Regions from separate parts of the Paenibacillus nitricinens genome, predicted to be linked through region 2. Evidence: riboswitches for the same ligand, from Rfam matches in the RefSeq annotation. Region 2 holds a riboswitch; each other region holds the start of a gene.
The links. Region 2 has a riboswitch for cyclic di-GMP ahead of ACN6KS_RS03345 (transglutaminase-like domain-containing protein). Riboswitches for the same ligand answer to the same signal wherever they lie in the genome.
Positions count from the first base shown of each region.

Region 1: it holds a riboswitch for cyclic di-GMP, as region 2 does, so the genes downstream of both, ACN6KS_RS01845 (anti-repressor SinI family protein) here and ACN6KS_RS03345 (transglutaminase-like domain-containing protein) in region 2, are expected to answer to the same signal.
Region 3: it holds a riboswitch for cyclic di-GMP, as region 2 does, so the genes downstream of both, ACN6KS_RS04885 (glycosyl hydrolase) here and ACN6KS_RS03345 (transglutaminase-like domain-containing protein) in region 2, are expected to answer to the same signal.
Region 4: it holds a riboswitch for cyclic di-GMP, as region 2 does, so the genes downstream of both, ACN6KS_RS02585 (choice-of-anchor A family protein) here and ACN6KS_RS03345 (transglutaminase-like domain-containing protein) in region 2, are expected to answer to the same signal.

Region 1 is NZ_CP183948.1:415,051-418,865, forward strand. Features, by position in the region: gene ACN6KS_RS01840 (2-oxoglutarate dehydrogenase E1 component) at 1-832, opposite strand, end outside; cyclic di-GMP riboswitch class I at 1,304-1,388, shown strand; gene ACN6KS_RS01845 (anti-repressor SinI family protein) at 1,416-1,571, shown strand; gene ACN6KS_RS01850 (helix-turn-helix domain-containing protein) at 1,753-2,082, opposite strand; gene ACN6KS_RS01855 (TasA family protein) at 2,242-2,844, opposite strand; gene sipW (signal peptidase I SipW) at 2,936-3,523, opposite strand; gene ACN6KS_RS01865 (hypothetical protein) at 3,525-3,815, opposite strand, start outside.
Region 2 is NZ_CP183948.1:739,093-742,907, forward strand. Features, by position in the region: gene ACN6KS_RS03330 (glycosyltransferase family 2 protein) at 1-572, shown strand, start outside; gene ACN6KS_RS03335 (GtrA family protein) at 559-966, shown strand; gene ACN6KS_RS03340 (class D sortase) at 1,000-1,650, shown strand; cyclic di-GMP riboswitch class I at 1,775-1,855, shown strand; cyclic di-GMP riboswitch class I at 1,964-2,044, shown strand; gene ACN6KS_RS03345 (transglutaminase-like domain-containing protein) at 2,058-2,867, shown strand; rRNA gene ACN6KS_RS03350 (16S ribosomal RNA) at 3,281-3,815, shown strand, end outside.
Region 3 is NZ_CP183948.1:1,099,506-1,103,320, forward strand. Features, by position in the region: gene ACN6KS_RS04875 (UDP-glucose dehydrogenase family protein) at 1-542, shown strand, start outside; gene ACN6KS_RS04880 (sugar phosphate nucleotidyltransferase) at 1,191-2,564, shown strand; cyclic di-GMP riboswitch class I at 2,701-2,780, shown strand; gene ACN6KS_RS04885 (glycosyl hydrolase) at 2,793-3,815, shown strand, end outside.
Region 4 is NZ_CP183948.1:571,545-575,359, forward strand. Features, by position in the region: gene ACN6KS_RS02575 (winged helix-turn-helix transcriptional regulator) at 42-416, opposite strand; gene ACN6KS_RS02580 (hypothetical protein) at 862-1,254, opposite strand; cyclic di-GMP riboswitch class I at 1,747-1,837, shown strand; gene ACN6KS_RS02585 (choice-of-anchor A family protein) at 1,948-3,815, shown strand, end outside.

The sequences.
Region 1 (3,815 bases), 320 kb from region 2:
CCTTGTTTGGAGAATGATGAAACTCTGAAAATATAATATCATAAGGTTTGCCCAAAATATGGGCAAGAACGTTGAGGCGACCACGATGCGCCATGCCCATCAGAATATGCTCTGCACCGTCATGCGCAGCAGCGCGTACGATTTCATCGAGCATCGGTACGAGAGCGTCATTGCCTTCCAAGCTGAAACGCTTCTGACCCACAAAGGTTTTGTGGAGGAAGGTTTCGAATTGCTCGACTTGGATCAGGCGGTTTAGCAGCTCTTTACGTTCTGTATTATTTAAAGGCGCTGGTGAGCTTGTGGATTCTGCCTGTCTGTTCAACCATTTCAGTTCTTCTTCTTCATGCACATGCCCGAATTCATAGGCGATCGTCTTGGTGTAAGCCTGACGCATACGCTGAACTGCATCCCATCCGGTATGCACATCATTCGGGGCATTCTCCCAAATGAGCGTGGCAGGTAGTGCGATCAGATCCTCACGAGTCAGCTCATAGGTTTCGAGTTCGAGATATTTAGCCATGGGATTGTGATCACGCTCAAGCGGATCAATATCAGCGGCCATATGGCCATATATACGAATATTAGCGATTAGCTTGGAAGCTCTTACTGCCTTTCTAAGCCATTCGGTGTCTCCCGAAATGCGAGGCTGTGGAGCCGGTTCGCTGTCCGGTGTTAGGGGTGGGGGACCCGAATTTGTAAAAAGCTCGCGATAATTATTCTCTACGGTGGATGGATCTTTCACAAACTGTTCATATCTTTCTTGAATGTAGCCTAAATTGGGTCCGTAATACTTACTCCAAATGGATTCGTTATAGGGCTCTTTGGCTGCCATGAATACATCCTCCTTAACGGATGAACTCCATACGTGACATTTTGTGTCAACGCTTACTGGAGCTGTGATGATTGCGGTTTCATTTCTCATCTTATTGTGCTACTTTCCACACGTGTAATCAATTCATTCTTTCGTCCAATACGTTCGCAAAATGGTATGGGTTAGCTTGTTCTAATGAAAAGAACGCTGTTTCTTCTCATTACCCATTCCTAAGGCCCACTAAAATGATTCTAATATCCTTATTTTTAACTAATAGGGAAGGAAGCATCATTATATTGTCTTAATTAATTTTATGAATAGGACGAGTATCGTGTTAATAGGACAAGATATCACAGAAAAGAGCTTCTATTTTTTGTTTTTTAATGGAAAAACTAATCAGAAATCGACACACTTTTCCACTTTAGTATAGTATAATGTTATTGCAGTTAGCGTTTTTCATCCTTTTTGAAGTAGATCCTTTCGTGTAAAGGGTCCAGTAAAAGGTAAACCTGCCGAAAGACAGGGGCACAAAGTCGCGGGTCTAAGGTAGAAATACTATGACAGCCGGATTGCCTGGGGACGTAAAATCTTAGGAGGAGATTTTTTGGACAAGTCCAACCAGGGAAGCAACAGAGAACAGCAGGTTATTGATGTAGACGTAGAGTGGGTACATTTATTATTAGCAGCTAAGAAGGCTGGCATAAAGGCAGATGAAATTCGTCGATTCTTTCAGGAGAAGACTGTGCAAGCCGTGCAGTAATACATTAGAGCGTTATATACCGAAAAAGGGCATGGCGATAAATCGCTGTGTCCTTTTTCTATAAGTTGTACACGATACATGGTTAGAATATAAAACGCCTAGGCCATCCATGTTAGGAGGGCGAAGGCGTTTATGTTTGATAGTATGAGTAGAAGAGGATCTTATTAGATCAGATGAAGGATTAGTCCTTCTGATCCAGGCGCCATTTCTGGTAGTCCAGAAACTCCTTGAATTCGCGTTTGCTTATGCCTGAGGCCATAGCTTCCTGCACCAATCGGAACCATTCCGAATCTAAAGGCGATTCCTCAGCATCATTAGGCTCTCCATAGAGCAAAGCATGGATGGATACCTGAAGCGCATCGGCGATCTTTTCGATAAACTGGATGGAAGGATTGGATTGGATGTTTCTCTCCACATTGCTAAGATACGATTTAGCAACATCCGCTCTGTCCGCAAGCTCAGATAGGGAGAATCCCTTTTCTAGGCGGAGATGCTGGATACGTTGGCCCATATTTTGTGCCACTATGCTGACGCCCCTCCGTATTTTTTGTTATTAGTATAGCAAATATCGATAAATTCGACAAAGTTTATTGTAAAGAGAAAAGCAGCATCTACTTATCCGCTTTCCGGAATAAGAATCTGCTGCTCTTCGAATGGAAGACTTATTAGATTATCTAGCGACTCCAGCGGATTGCTTAGCAAAGAAATCCCAAGTCAGTGTCAACACATCTTTTTGGAAAATGTTCTGATCTTTACCGTCATCCACAAATTTGAATTGGACGGTGAAGCTATCAGATGTACCTGCTTTAATGCCGGATGCCTCATTACCTATGAACGGTAGCTTTTCTACGAGATCTGGTGTTAAATTTTTCAATTCAGCTAGTGTTGTTTTATAAACAACAATATCTGGGATTAAGTTGCCGCTCTTGTCCTTATTTTGTATGAATTCGACTTGGATGAATTGACCTAAATCAACACCGTTGTTGTTACCACCTACATCATTAACGTCGTACTTTGTTTTAAGAACAATAGATCCGATATCGATGTTACCATCATTATTCAATTTGAAATCTCTCTTGATTGTGTCACCTGGTTTCAATTTATCCAGATTAACGATAACAGAAGGGTCAGAGTTCAAATCGAGTGTACCCGCTGCGAATGTAGAGGTACTTGTTGCAGTGTCACTAAAGTAAGCGAAAGTTCCTCCACCAATCAATGATAAACCCAGTGCTGCAGATGCTACGCCAAGACCCAATGTTTTTTTGATACCCATAATTAAAATTCCTCCTCGGTTTTTGTGGTTTTTTTATAAAATTTATATATTGTAACTTCCGGTTCGTAAGCGGAAGCGGACAATCAACGGATTACTGTATTTCAGTTGGGGGTGGAGAGGTGGGCAGTATAGCAGCATTTTTCTTTTCGAGTGCAGCTACAGCCTTCCATGATGAGTACAGGGCATAGAGCAGGAGCATCAAGCCTGGTACGATCATGAGCACGACACTTCCAGCTTTGGAAACTGCGAAATTCATAGCGTAACCTACGTAAGGTACGGTAACCCCGGTATACTCAGCTACAACATTCGTTGAACTGGTAGGGTTCATATCAGGCGCATCATTGTTATCGCCTTTCGTACGATACATGGCTTCACCAGTAGCGTTGTTCATTGTTGCTTCCACAACACGGTGAGTAATGAGCAGGTTTTCTTCATTTCTAAAGGTGATAACATCGCCTTTTTTGAAGCGATTCATATCTCCTCCGGGTTTTAAAGCGACAATCGATCCGGTGTGAATCCCTGGTTCCATCGAACCTGAGAGTACGGATTTGATCTGGTATCCGAAGAAGGCAGGTTCACCGCCGGAGGCCTTTGATAAAACTACAGCTACCACCAGCAGGATAAAGATGACAAGCATGATGCTCGATAATGTATTGTTGATCATTTTTTTAATCCGCATATTATTCTCCACCTTTGTCTTGTTGAGGGGCCGCAGGAGCTGGTGTTGCTGCCGGTGGGGAAGAGGTTGTATCTTCCGCCTTTGGCGTCTCCTGAGGAACCTTTTGCTGTGGTACATCTTGTGGAATCGTTGGCTCTTCACCAACTCCCGGAACGACTGGGTTAGTGGCTGGGGCTTCAGGTTGTTCTTTATTTATGTTTTCTGGAGCTGCTTCACCTGTCGGTGGAGTCACTTCCGTTTTTGTTTTCTCTTCTGCTTTCGCTTTGTCCTCGGCTTCTTGCTTTTCCTTCTT
Region 2 (3,815 bases):
AGATCTTTTATCGGTTGCTCAGCAGCATGACAAGTGTAGACATTCCTACGGACACAGGTGACTTCCGTCTTATTGATCGTAAGGTATGTGATGTCTTGCGGGGTCTCAAGGAAAAAAATCGGTATGTCAGAGGTTTAGTGAGCTGGGTCGGCTTCAAGCAGACGATGGTGGAATATGAGCGGGAAGAACGATTTGCAGGAGAAACTAAGTATCCTCTTAAGAAAATGATTCGCTTTGCGCTGGATGGGATCACTTCTTTTTCGCATAAGCCACTTAAGATTGCTACGTATGTCGGATTCTTTCTTTCCTTCTCCAGCTTTCTCTATTTATTCTTCGTATTGTTTCAAAGAATCTTTTTCACCTCATGGACGGTTCCGGGTTGGGCTTCCATTGTAGGCGTCAATTTGCTCTTTAACGGTATCGTTCTGATGCTGCTAGGTGTAATCGGTGAGTATATTGGACGGATTTATGACGAGTCTAAGGATAGACCATTGTATATTGTCAGTGAGACCATAGGATATCGTAACGAAGAAGAAGTGGATCGCCGGAAGGATTATAATGATGTCAGATAAGAACTTGCGGACTGCTTTCATACAGTTTCTCAAATTTAATGCTGTAGGTCTGGTAAATACCCTCATTGATTTCGTAATCTTCACATTACTGAACTCACTTGGGATGGTATATGCATTGGCACAGGTGATTTCTTATAGTGCAGGGACAGCGAATAGCTTTATTTTGAATAAAAAAGTAACCTTTCGGGATCGCGATCGTGGCAAAAAAGAAGGTTTTGATAAGGTACAGTTGTTGAAGTTTATCATGCTGAATCTGGTGGTCTTAGGGATATCGCTGCTATTAATGCATCTGTTGACTGACAAGTTAGGCATTCAAGTGTTGATCTCCAAGGTATTAGTAACCTTTGTTACGGTGATCATTAATTTCTTCGGAAGTCGTAAATGGGTATTCTAAAATCAAGAGAATCAATACACGGAGGTGACAATCATGCGTAAATTCTCGTACGTGCTCATACTGGCTGGGATCCTTATCATGCTCTATCCAAAAGCTAACGAATGGTATAACGACTGGCAGCAGGATAAGCTATTAGAATCAGCTGAACTCAGCACCACTGAAAGCACTCCACCACCTGATCTGAAGAGCAGATATGCCGAGGTCACTCAGCTACTAGCGGAGGAATCCGTTCTAGATGCACAAGCACAGCCGCAAGAAACAGAAAAGCCGGAACCGGAAATTGAAGTGGGTGGCAAAGTCATCGCATTAATTGAGATCGATAAGATCGATCTGAAGCTGCCTGTATTAGAAGGGGCTACTAAAGCGAATATGAAGCATGCTGCGGCCCATATGAAAGAAACAACTCCATTAGGAGAAATAGGGAACGCTGCAATAGCTGCGCATAGAGCTAGAACTACGGGCAGATTGTTTAACCGATTGAATGAGGTTGTGATTGGGGATACGATTACGGTAAAAACTAGCGATCAGACTTATAATTACGAGGTTTATGATATTTCTGTTGTACTTCCTAGTGATGTATCTGTTCTAGACGGGAATAACAAAGATAAAATTCTTACCCTAATTACGTGTGACCCACTAGTAGATCCTACACATCGTTTGATTGTTCATGCCAAGCTTTCCTAATCGTTGACGAGAAATAACAAGAGAACTCAAATACAGAGAAATAACTATAAAATAATAGTAAATCTAGCAATTTTGTTCTTGTTTACGAGGATAAATATGGTAGTATAAGACTATAAAAGCTAAACACGATAAACGGCAAACCTATCGAAAGGTAGGGACGCAAAGCTAAAGGGCCTTCCCGAAAGGATGGCAGCCAGTTACCGAATGAAGAGGCTTTTTTTGTTTTTATAAAATATATAAGAATCTTAGATTCATATTTCTACTAGGACTGATTCTGTTAATTTGTCTAGTGAAATTAGAACAGATAGAGCTTATACGATAACGGCAAACCTATCGAAAGGTAGGGACGCAAAGCTAAAGGGCCTTCCCGAAAGGATGGCAGCCAGCTACCGAAAGGGGTTTTATCCGTGAAAAAGGTTTATTTTATGATGGTGGCGCTGTTCGTACTAATTACTGCGGTTCCGGTAAGCACAGCTCAAGCCGCAAGTGTAGATGCGAGCTGGTTGATTACATCAAAAGTGGCTCAAGGTGTTATTGGGATTAACTATGATATTCCGAAAGATAAAAGAATCAAACTCATGATCACTAAAGACAACAGCAGCTATACATATAACTTATATGCTTCTGGACAAGCGGAGGACTTCCCTTTACAACAAGGTAATGGTACTTATAAGGTTTCTGTTCTTGAGAACACCACCGGAAATAAATACAAATCGTTATATTCCGAAGTAGTAGATGTAACCATGAGTGACTCGAATTCCGTATATTTGGGCTCCGTACAGAATGTGAAATGGAGTTCTTCTGATAAAGCGATCCTTAAGGCAAAAGAGCTTACCAAAGGCAAAACAACAGATGAAGAAAAAGTTAAGGCAATCTATAACTATGTAGTTGCTAATGTACAATACGATTATTCTCTTGCTAATAACGTAACAACAGATTATATTCCGAACATTAACAACACTTTGAATACTAAAAAAGGAATCTGCTATGACTATGCTTCTCTTTTTGCCGCAATGCTGCGTAGTGTAGATGTGCCTGCTAAGTTGGTGATGGGGAATACTAGCTACGTTACCCAATATCATGCATGGAATGAAGTACTGATGGATGGGAAATGGGTTACTATTGATACTACGGTAGATGCATCGGCAGCGAAGAGTAAGAAGAATGCAGATTTTATTAAGGCTTCAAGTAAGTATACTGCAGCAAAATACTATTAATTTGCATCGTTAGAATCATAACTCTATTAAATAAACAACTAGCTTAATTATTAAGCTAGTTGTTTATTTTTCTATTAGGGGTTGCTTTTCTATGAATAGATAGGTTATTATAGTTAAGCGTTGTTGGAAAGCGTACAGGCAATGTTTGAGAGAGTGATATAAACGGCTTTCGAAAAATAAAGCTTGCATTACTGAGAACAACATGATATATTATAAGAGTTGCTGCTGAGACATTAAACGGCGCCAACGAGAACTTGATCTTTGAAAACTGAACAACGAGTGAGTAGGAAATCACGAAAGTGATATCCAAAACTGATGAGTTTCACAGCGTATTTTACGCTTTTGAAATTTCATCGTGAGAATTAATTTTCTCGTCAGATGTTTCAAAATGAGCATATCGCTCTTTTCAATACTAATTGGAGAGTTTGATCCTGGCTCAGGACGAACGCTGGCGGCGTGCCTAATACATGCAAGTCGAGCGGAGTTACTTTGAAAGCTTGCTTTCAAAGTAACTTAGCGGCGGACGGGTGAGTAACACGTAGGCAACCTGCCCCTTAGACTGGGATAACTACCGGAAACGGTAGCTAATACCGGATAATTTCTTTTTTCTCCTGAAGAAAGAATGAAAGACGGAGCAATCTGTCACTGAGGGATGGGCCTGCGGCGCATTAGCTAGTTGGTGGGGTAACGGCCCACCAAGGCGACGATGCGTAGCCGACCTGAGAGGGTGAACGGCCACACTGGGACTGAGACACGGCCCAGACTCCTACGGGAGGCAGCAGTAGGGAATCTTCCGCAATGGACGAAAGTCTGACGGAGCAACGCCGCGTGAGTGATGAAGGTTTTCGGATCGTAAAGCTCTGTTGCCAGGGAAGAACGTCCGGTAGAGTAACTGCTACCGGAGTGACGGTACCTGAGAAGAAAGCCCCGGCTAACTACGTGCCAGCA
Region 3 (3,815 bases), 360 kb from region 2:
TTCAAATCGCGGGCAACGTCGATTACGAATTCAAATTATTGAAATCTGTAGTCGAAGTGAACAAGGGACAACGGTTTATGATCATCTCCAAGCTGCATGAATCACTTGGCAGCCTGCACGGTTCGACGATTGGGATATGGGGGCTTGCCTTTAAGCCTAATACTGATGATGTCCGCGAAGCTCCAGCCAGAGAGATTGTTGAGGCACTGGTGGCTGAAGGGGCAACAGTCAAACTATATGATCCAATCGCAGCTCCTAATTTCAGGCAGCAATATGATCATCCACAGCTTCGCTGGTGCCATCTGCCAGAGGAAGCGGCCGAGGGCAGCGATGCCGTATGTCTTTTGACCGATTGGAGCCTGCTCAAGGACATTGATCTGCATCAGCTGGCGAAAAGCATGCGTAATGGGGTGCTGATCGATGGGCGGAATGTGTATTCCAAGGAGCAAATCGAGGGTACCGGCCTCGTTTATCATTCTGTCGGCCGCCCGCAGATGGGTGGATTGAGCGGTTATTCTGCTAGTGTGGCTGGAGCGGTTTAATCTAAGTTATATAGATTGAACTTGTGATTTTTCTATTTAGGGATGAGGCGTGACTCCATAGAATGTTTGGACTTCCGGCCGCTGTTGTCTGCAGATTTCCTGATTTTAACCGCTAATAGCGGTAGAAATCCGCAGACAAAGGCGGACGCTATCGCTCCTCCAGTTCCAAAATTCTCCTCCGCCACTTCGTTCCCTTATCTTAAGTTTCTAAGCAATTTATAAAGTTAGGTACTCTGATTGTTTATCGCAGTAGCAGATAACCTTGTTGTTGTAGTAGTACTTGCGTTGGCTGCTGCCTCCATAGGAGCAGAAGCAAATCTTTAGAAAAACGTGCTGCCTTCCGGCTGGTACAGCCCGGTGCAGTACGGTTCAAGCATTTAGAGGAAGTTGGTTAGGTAAAGAACGGAAAGGGAATTTGGAACTGTAGAAACGGAGTGTTCGCCTTTATCCTCGGATTTCTACCGCTGGCGGCGGTTCAAATCAGGAAATCTGAGGATAACAGCGATCGGAAGTCCAAAATCCCTTGGAGTGGTTCATACCTAATAAATTTTTTTAATGCATCCGCTCGAAATAAGGCTAAGCGGAAGCTGACGTTTTGATAACAATTCAATTATGCTCGATTTCCATAATTCAAGGAGGGTTCATTCTATGAAAATGGTACTTCTATCAGGCGGCTCAGGTAAACGGTTATGGCCGTTGTCCAACGACTCACGTTCAAAGCAATTTCTAAAGGTACTTGAAAGCCCTCAAGGTGAACCGGAATCCATGGTACAACGTGTCTGGAGACAGCTGGAGGAAGCAGGGATGGCAGAATCATCTTATCTGGCCACCGGCCGCGGTCAAGTAGAAATGATACAAAGCCAACTGGGAAGTCATGTGCCGATTATCGTTGAACCGGAGCGTAGGGATACTTTTCCGGCCATCGCCTTAACAGCTACCTATCTTTATTCGGTTGCAGGTGTTTCTCCAGCGGAGACGATAGCCATTTTGCCTGTTGATCCTTATGTAGAAGCATCCTTTTTCGATACCATAGCTATGCTTGAGGGGACCATGCTGGAAAGCGGAGCAAATCTGGCACTAATGGGTGTTGTTCCTGAACATGCCTCAGAGAAATACGGATATATCATTCCTACCACTGAAGAGGCGGGGGGGAATGGTTTTATGAAGGTGAGTCACTTTCAAGAGAAACCAGACCGCATACAAGCAGAACAGCTCATCGAACAAAATGCATTGTGGAATTGCGGAGTGTTTGCCTTCCGTTTAGGCTACTTGTTAGATATTTTGCAGCGTAAAGGGTTGCCTTTAGGATATGAAGAATTGCAGAAGCAGTATAAGCTATTGTCTTCCATCAGCTTTGATTATGAGGTGGTGGAGAAAGAAGAACATATTGTGGTGCAGCCTTATGATGGATTCTGGAAGGATCTTGGAACTTGGAATACGCTGACAGAGGAAATGAGCAGCAAGCATGTAGGAAAAGGTTTTGTGACGGCGGATTCTGAGGGGACTTGCTTGATTAATGAGCTGGATATTCCGATTACGGTAATTGGTGCGAAGGATCTGATCATCGCGGCTAGCCCGGATGGTATTCTGGTTACCCATAAAGCTGAGAGCCCACGGATTAAAGAAGTGCTGAAGACCTTTGAACAGAGACCGATGTATGAGGAACGCCGCTGGGGTCATTACAAAGTTATTGATTATGTGAAATACGACGAGGGTAATGAAGTGCTGACCAAACGGATTTTTATATCCGAGGGGAATAATATCAGCTATCAATTACATCGCAAGCGTAGTGAAATTTGGACAATCGTCAGCGGCGAAGCAAGTATTGTGCTGAATGAGAAGAAACATAATGTGAAGGCTGGGGACGTGGTACGTATCCCGGAAGGAACGAAGCACGCGATCCTTGCTTTGACGGATGTTGAGTTTATAGAGGTACAGACGGGTTCTGAGTTAGTAGAAGAAGATAATATTCGTATTACTTTAGACTGGAATGATATAGAACTACAACAATTCATTTCATAGGTCTAACCTATCTATTTAACCAATCTGAAATTTCTTTAAACAGGTAAATTGACTCAATTATCAAAAAAAGTCATAAAAACACTAAATATATCATTAATTGTCGTCGATACTTACGGTAAGAGAGATTATTTCTCTTAAATTGAAAAGGCAAACCTATCGAAAGGTAGGGACGCAAAGCTATAGGGCCTTCGAAAGAGTGGCAGCCTGGCTACCGAAAGGGAGATTATTTTGAAAGCTTACCGTACGTATCGATTATTTGGCGCATTTCTGTCACTCGTCCTGTTTCTGACTGCACTTCCGCTTACTGTTGGAATTTCGCCGTCTGTTGTCATAGCTGCTTCAAATTCTGGTACCCCAGTTACCCCAGGAGCCTCACCCGAAGCCGTAAAGCTGCTTAACTATCTTTACTCGATTTCAGGAAAAGGTATTATTGCTGGTCAACATGACTATTTAGAAAGTCCAGATGAAATTAACAATATGCTGAAGGGAACAAGCGGACAGTACGCAGCTCTTCACGGTTATGAACTGGGCGCGATCAGTGGCCAGTCCGAAGGAACGATGGCCTGGCAGCGTCAAAATGTGGTGAACAGCGCCATCAACTGGAATAAAGCGGGCGGGATCGTAGCTATGACTTTTCATGCTAACCTGCCAGGCACCGCTTATGACTGGGGTAATGTGAAAAAAACGCTTAGCCAAAGTGAGTTCGATAGTTACGTTACACCGGGTACCAAGCAATATAACAGTCTGATCGCTGAACTTGATAAGGTAGCAGTCTCCCTAAAGAGCTTACGTGATGCCAACGTTCCGGTACTTTGGAGACCCTATCATGAAATGAACGGAAACTGGTTCTGGTGGGGGAAGAAAAACAACTTTTCAAAACTTTGGAATGTTATGTATGACCGTTTTGTTAACGTTCATAAATTAAATAATTTGTTATGGGTATGGAGTCCGAATGCTCCGAATGTTTGGTCAGATCCTTATGCGTCAACTTATCCAGGAGCAGATAAAGTAGATATTCTGGCAGCAGATATATACGAAAATGATTACCAGCAAAAATACTATGATAGCTTGTTGAGTCTAGCCGCTGGCAAACCGATTGCGATCGGGGAGAATGGTGAAGTGCCTAATCTGGAGAAGCTACAGCAATCGCAAAGTAAATGGACGTATATGATGAGCTGGGGAAAAATGCTTTACGATAATAACAGTGCAGACACAATCAAAACTTTTATGAATAGCAACTATACCCTGACT
Region 4 (3,815 bases), 170 kb from region 2:
ATTTTCATTAATGGAAATGCTGCTTTTGTCATAAGTCGTCGCTAAATCGTAAACGGTACTGTTATCTCTTGCGCGGCTGGAACGGAATTTTTCTCTCCCCAAGTGCACATCATATCCAGCACCGGAATAAGCGATTGGCCCTTCTCAGTCAAGGAATACTCAACTTTAGGGGGAATCTGGGGGAATTCCTCGCGCCTGACGAGACAGTCCGCTTCCAGTTCTTTCAACATAACACTTAACGTCTTAAAAGGTATTGTACCGATACCTCGTTGCAGTTCATTGAATCGCACGATCTTGTTTTCAGAGAGATAGTAGAGAATAGTCATTTTATATTTACCACTAATGATAGACAAGGTGTAGCCGAAGCTAGTGTCCTTCTGATGAATGCCAGGTGGTATACAGATTTCATCACTCATGGGCTATTACCCTCCTTCAGAAAATATAACGAAAAGGCAAACGCCTATTGCTTCTCCGTACTCAGGTCTCGACTTTATTATGTTTTACAACCAGCTATCAAGTCATCCTGCGAGCAACGAACCCACTATATCATTTTAAAACAATTAGTTCAAAGCACTCGTGGCTAACTATCCATCGGTCGGTTTTTCTGTCGGCGAAGCGGGCTACTTTGGTTGGAAATCAAAAGTGTCAAGCGGATAGTCTAAGCGACGAATTGATGTTTTTAATGTAATTTTCATGTGAGCATCATCTTATTTTCAGGTTCAAGGTTTATATTGAAGACACCAAACACCCCCCAGTGTTTTGTGGTATAAATCTCTCAGGTCTTGCCAACTCCCATGGTAAGGCCTATTTTTTTGTTCGCTAATGGAAATGGGGGGGAAGGGGGACAGCCTCTACGCGGCTTTACTTAATCTGATACTGCTCTTCATAGCTCTTAAAAGATGAAATATCCAGACCGAGATATCTGCGCATATGAATTGCAGCTTGGGCAGCGACAATGTCGTTTAATAGCAGCATTCGTTCATGGTATCCACGACATATAAATTTGGCTTCGATCCCTGCATTAAGTCTGTTCTGCTCATAAACCTTGATTCCCCGTTTTCTCATCTCTGAACGAACATCTCTTAAATCTGTTGTAGCAACTGCTGCGGCTGTTTCAAGAACCTCCAGATAGGGGGCGGGTGTTCGTAAATGTGCAGATAGAATGGCGGAGTCCCGTTCGAAAGCTGATAAAATCATCGGAAGCAATAAATAAGATTTCACCAGCATATTGTCCCTGCTTTCAGCTCTATGCATGAATCTCATCACCCCTAATGGGAACGTATATTCGTATTCTACCCCGATATTCCAAAAATAATCAATGGTATTTCTAAACAGCTAGTACAATGTGATTAAATTCACAACTAAATTAGAAAGAATAAAATATATTAAAATTGTAATAATAAAAATTAATGCTTCAGACTTATATAAAGGGAGAATTTGGATGAAAGAGGAAGAAAGTCTCGCCCGTGGAATGGTATTTGGTCTGATTCTAAGTATTCCATTATGGATATCGATATTAGGTTGGATAAAGTTACTTTAAAATTGAAGGAAAACCTTTGTGTGAAGCGCCTTTTGGCGCTTTTTTTGTGCTTGCTTACGCGTGTAAATATCAAAAGGAATTGATTGACAATTGTGGGGATGGAGCGCTAAACTATTGTTAGTTCCAAAGTATTAAAAGTCATAGACCATTATTTAATAGGATGCTTAAGCTACTAGTTCTAATTTGCAAAGGCTATACATATATAATCATGATAATAGCAAACCGCCTGAAAGGGTGGGACGCAAAGTTCAGGAGTCTAAAGTGTCTAAAAGACACTATGACCGTCCGACTGCCATGAGAAGGGAATTCTACTTCTTTTTTGGCGGTCTTTTTTTGTTATTAGGTTCTTTAGAGTTCTGGTAATTATTCTGTTTAATTATAAATCATAGTTTTAGGAGGTGCGCATTTTGAAAAGAAGAATGAAACCGTTGCTCTCATTAGTAATAGCGGGGATTTTGATGGTGGGTAGTGGGCTTTCTGGAGGTGGTTATTTGGTCAGTGCGGCAGGGCCTGTGCTTCCGTATATTCCTACACCTGTGTTAGGCATTGCAGGAAATTTTAATACTTTTATCCTTGGTGACTTCAATCAATCTAATGATCAGGTTCACGGGCGCCTGGCGGCCAAAGGTAATATTACTTTGCAGAATTACGGCGTATCCAAGGATAATCCAGGTGGAGATGTCCTTATTGCTGGCAATGACATCACTTTTACTAATGGGACTGTTCATGGAGCATCCGTTCATGGTGGTGTTTTTATCAGAAACGGTGTAGATCTTAAAGAACCAGCGAGAAAAGGGACACCTATTGATTTTGATTATGAAGAGCAATATCTTATTGGACGTTCTAATGAATTCTCTTCACTTGCTACAGTCGGAACTTTCAAAAAGGAATATGGGAAAATAACAATTGATGCTCCGGAATCATTTAACGTTCTTAATCTAAGTGCTGCTGATTTCGTTGGTGCTAATGGCTTACAGTTTAATATTGCAAATAACGCCACAGTTATCGTTAACGTTAGCGGAAGTTCAGTTGAAATTCCAAGCTTTCAAATTTGGGGAGGCAGCCCTAACAAGGTATTATTTAATTTTTATGAAGCTAGCACTGTAAACATTGGAAGTTTAACAATAGAAGGAACTATTCTAGCTCCGCTTGCAAAAGTAACTTATAATTCCGGAGAACTGCATGGGACATTGATTGCGAAAGGATTTGCTGGTGGTGTGCAGATGCATTGGTATCCATATGAAGGGGTAGAGTCGCCTCCTACGCCGACGCCAACAGTGACGCCGACACCAACAGTGACACCAACGCCGACCGTTGCACCGACACCGACGCCGACCGTGACACCAACACCGACGCCAACGCCAACCGTAGCACCAACACCGACCGTGGCCCCGACGCCAACGCCGACCGTGGCCCCGACACCAACACCGACCGTGGCCCCGACGCCAACGCCGACCGTGGCCCCGACGCCAACGCCGACTGTGGCCCCAACGCCAACGCCTTGCGTGACGCCAACACCGACGCCAAAGCCAACACACACACCAAAGCCAACACCGACGCCAAAGCCAACACACACACCAAAGCCAACACCGACGCCAAAGCCAACACACACACCAAAGCCAACACCGACACCAAAGCCAACACACACACCAACACCAAAGCCAACACCGACACCAAAGCCAACACACACACCAAAACCAACGCACACACCAACACCGAGCGTGACGCCGTCACCAACGCCGGAAGTAACACCAACACCGAGCGTGACACCGTCACCAACGCCGGAAGTAACACCAACGCCGAGCGTGACACCGTCACCAACGCCGGAAGTAACGCCAACGCCGAGCGTGACGCCGTCACCAACGCCGGAAGTAACGCCAACGCCGAGCGTGACGCCGTCACCAACGCCGGAAGTAACGCCAACGCCGAGCGTGACGCCGTCACCAACGCCGGAAGTAACGCCAACACCAACGCCGACGCCAACGCCAGAGGCAACAGCAACGCCAACACCGACACCGTCGCCAGAGGCAACAGCAACGCCGACTCCGTCGCCGGAAGCAACGCCAACACCGACGCCGTCGTCAGAGGTAACGCCAACACCGACATCGTCGCCAGAGGCAACACCAACACCGACATCGTCGTCGGAAGTGACACCAACGCCAACGCCGGAGCCTCCGGTGTTTCCGACACCAACACCATCATTTGTAATTGGCACTATTGTTGTTAATGATGACCCTGTGCCGCTGGGTCCTGTAGCTTCATCGACGCCAGCACC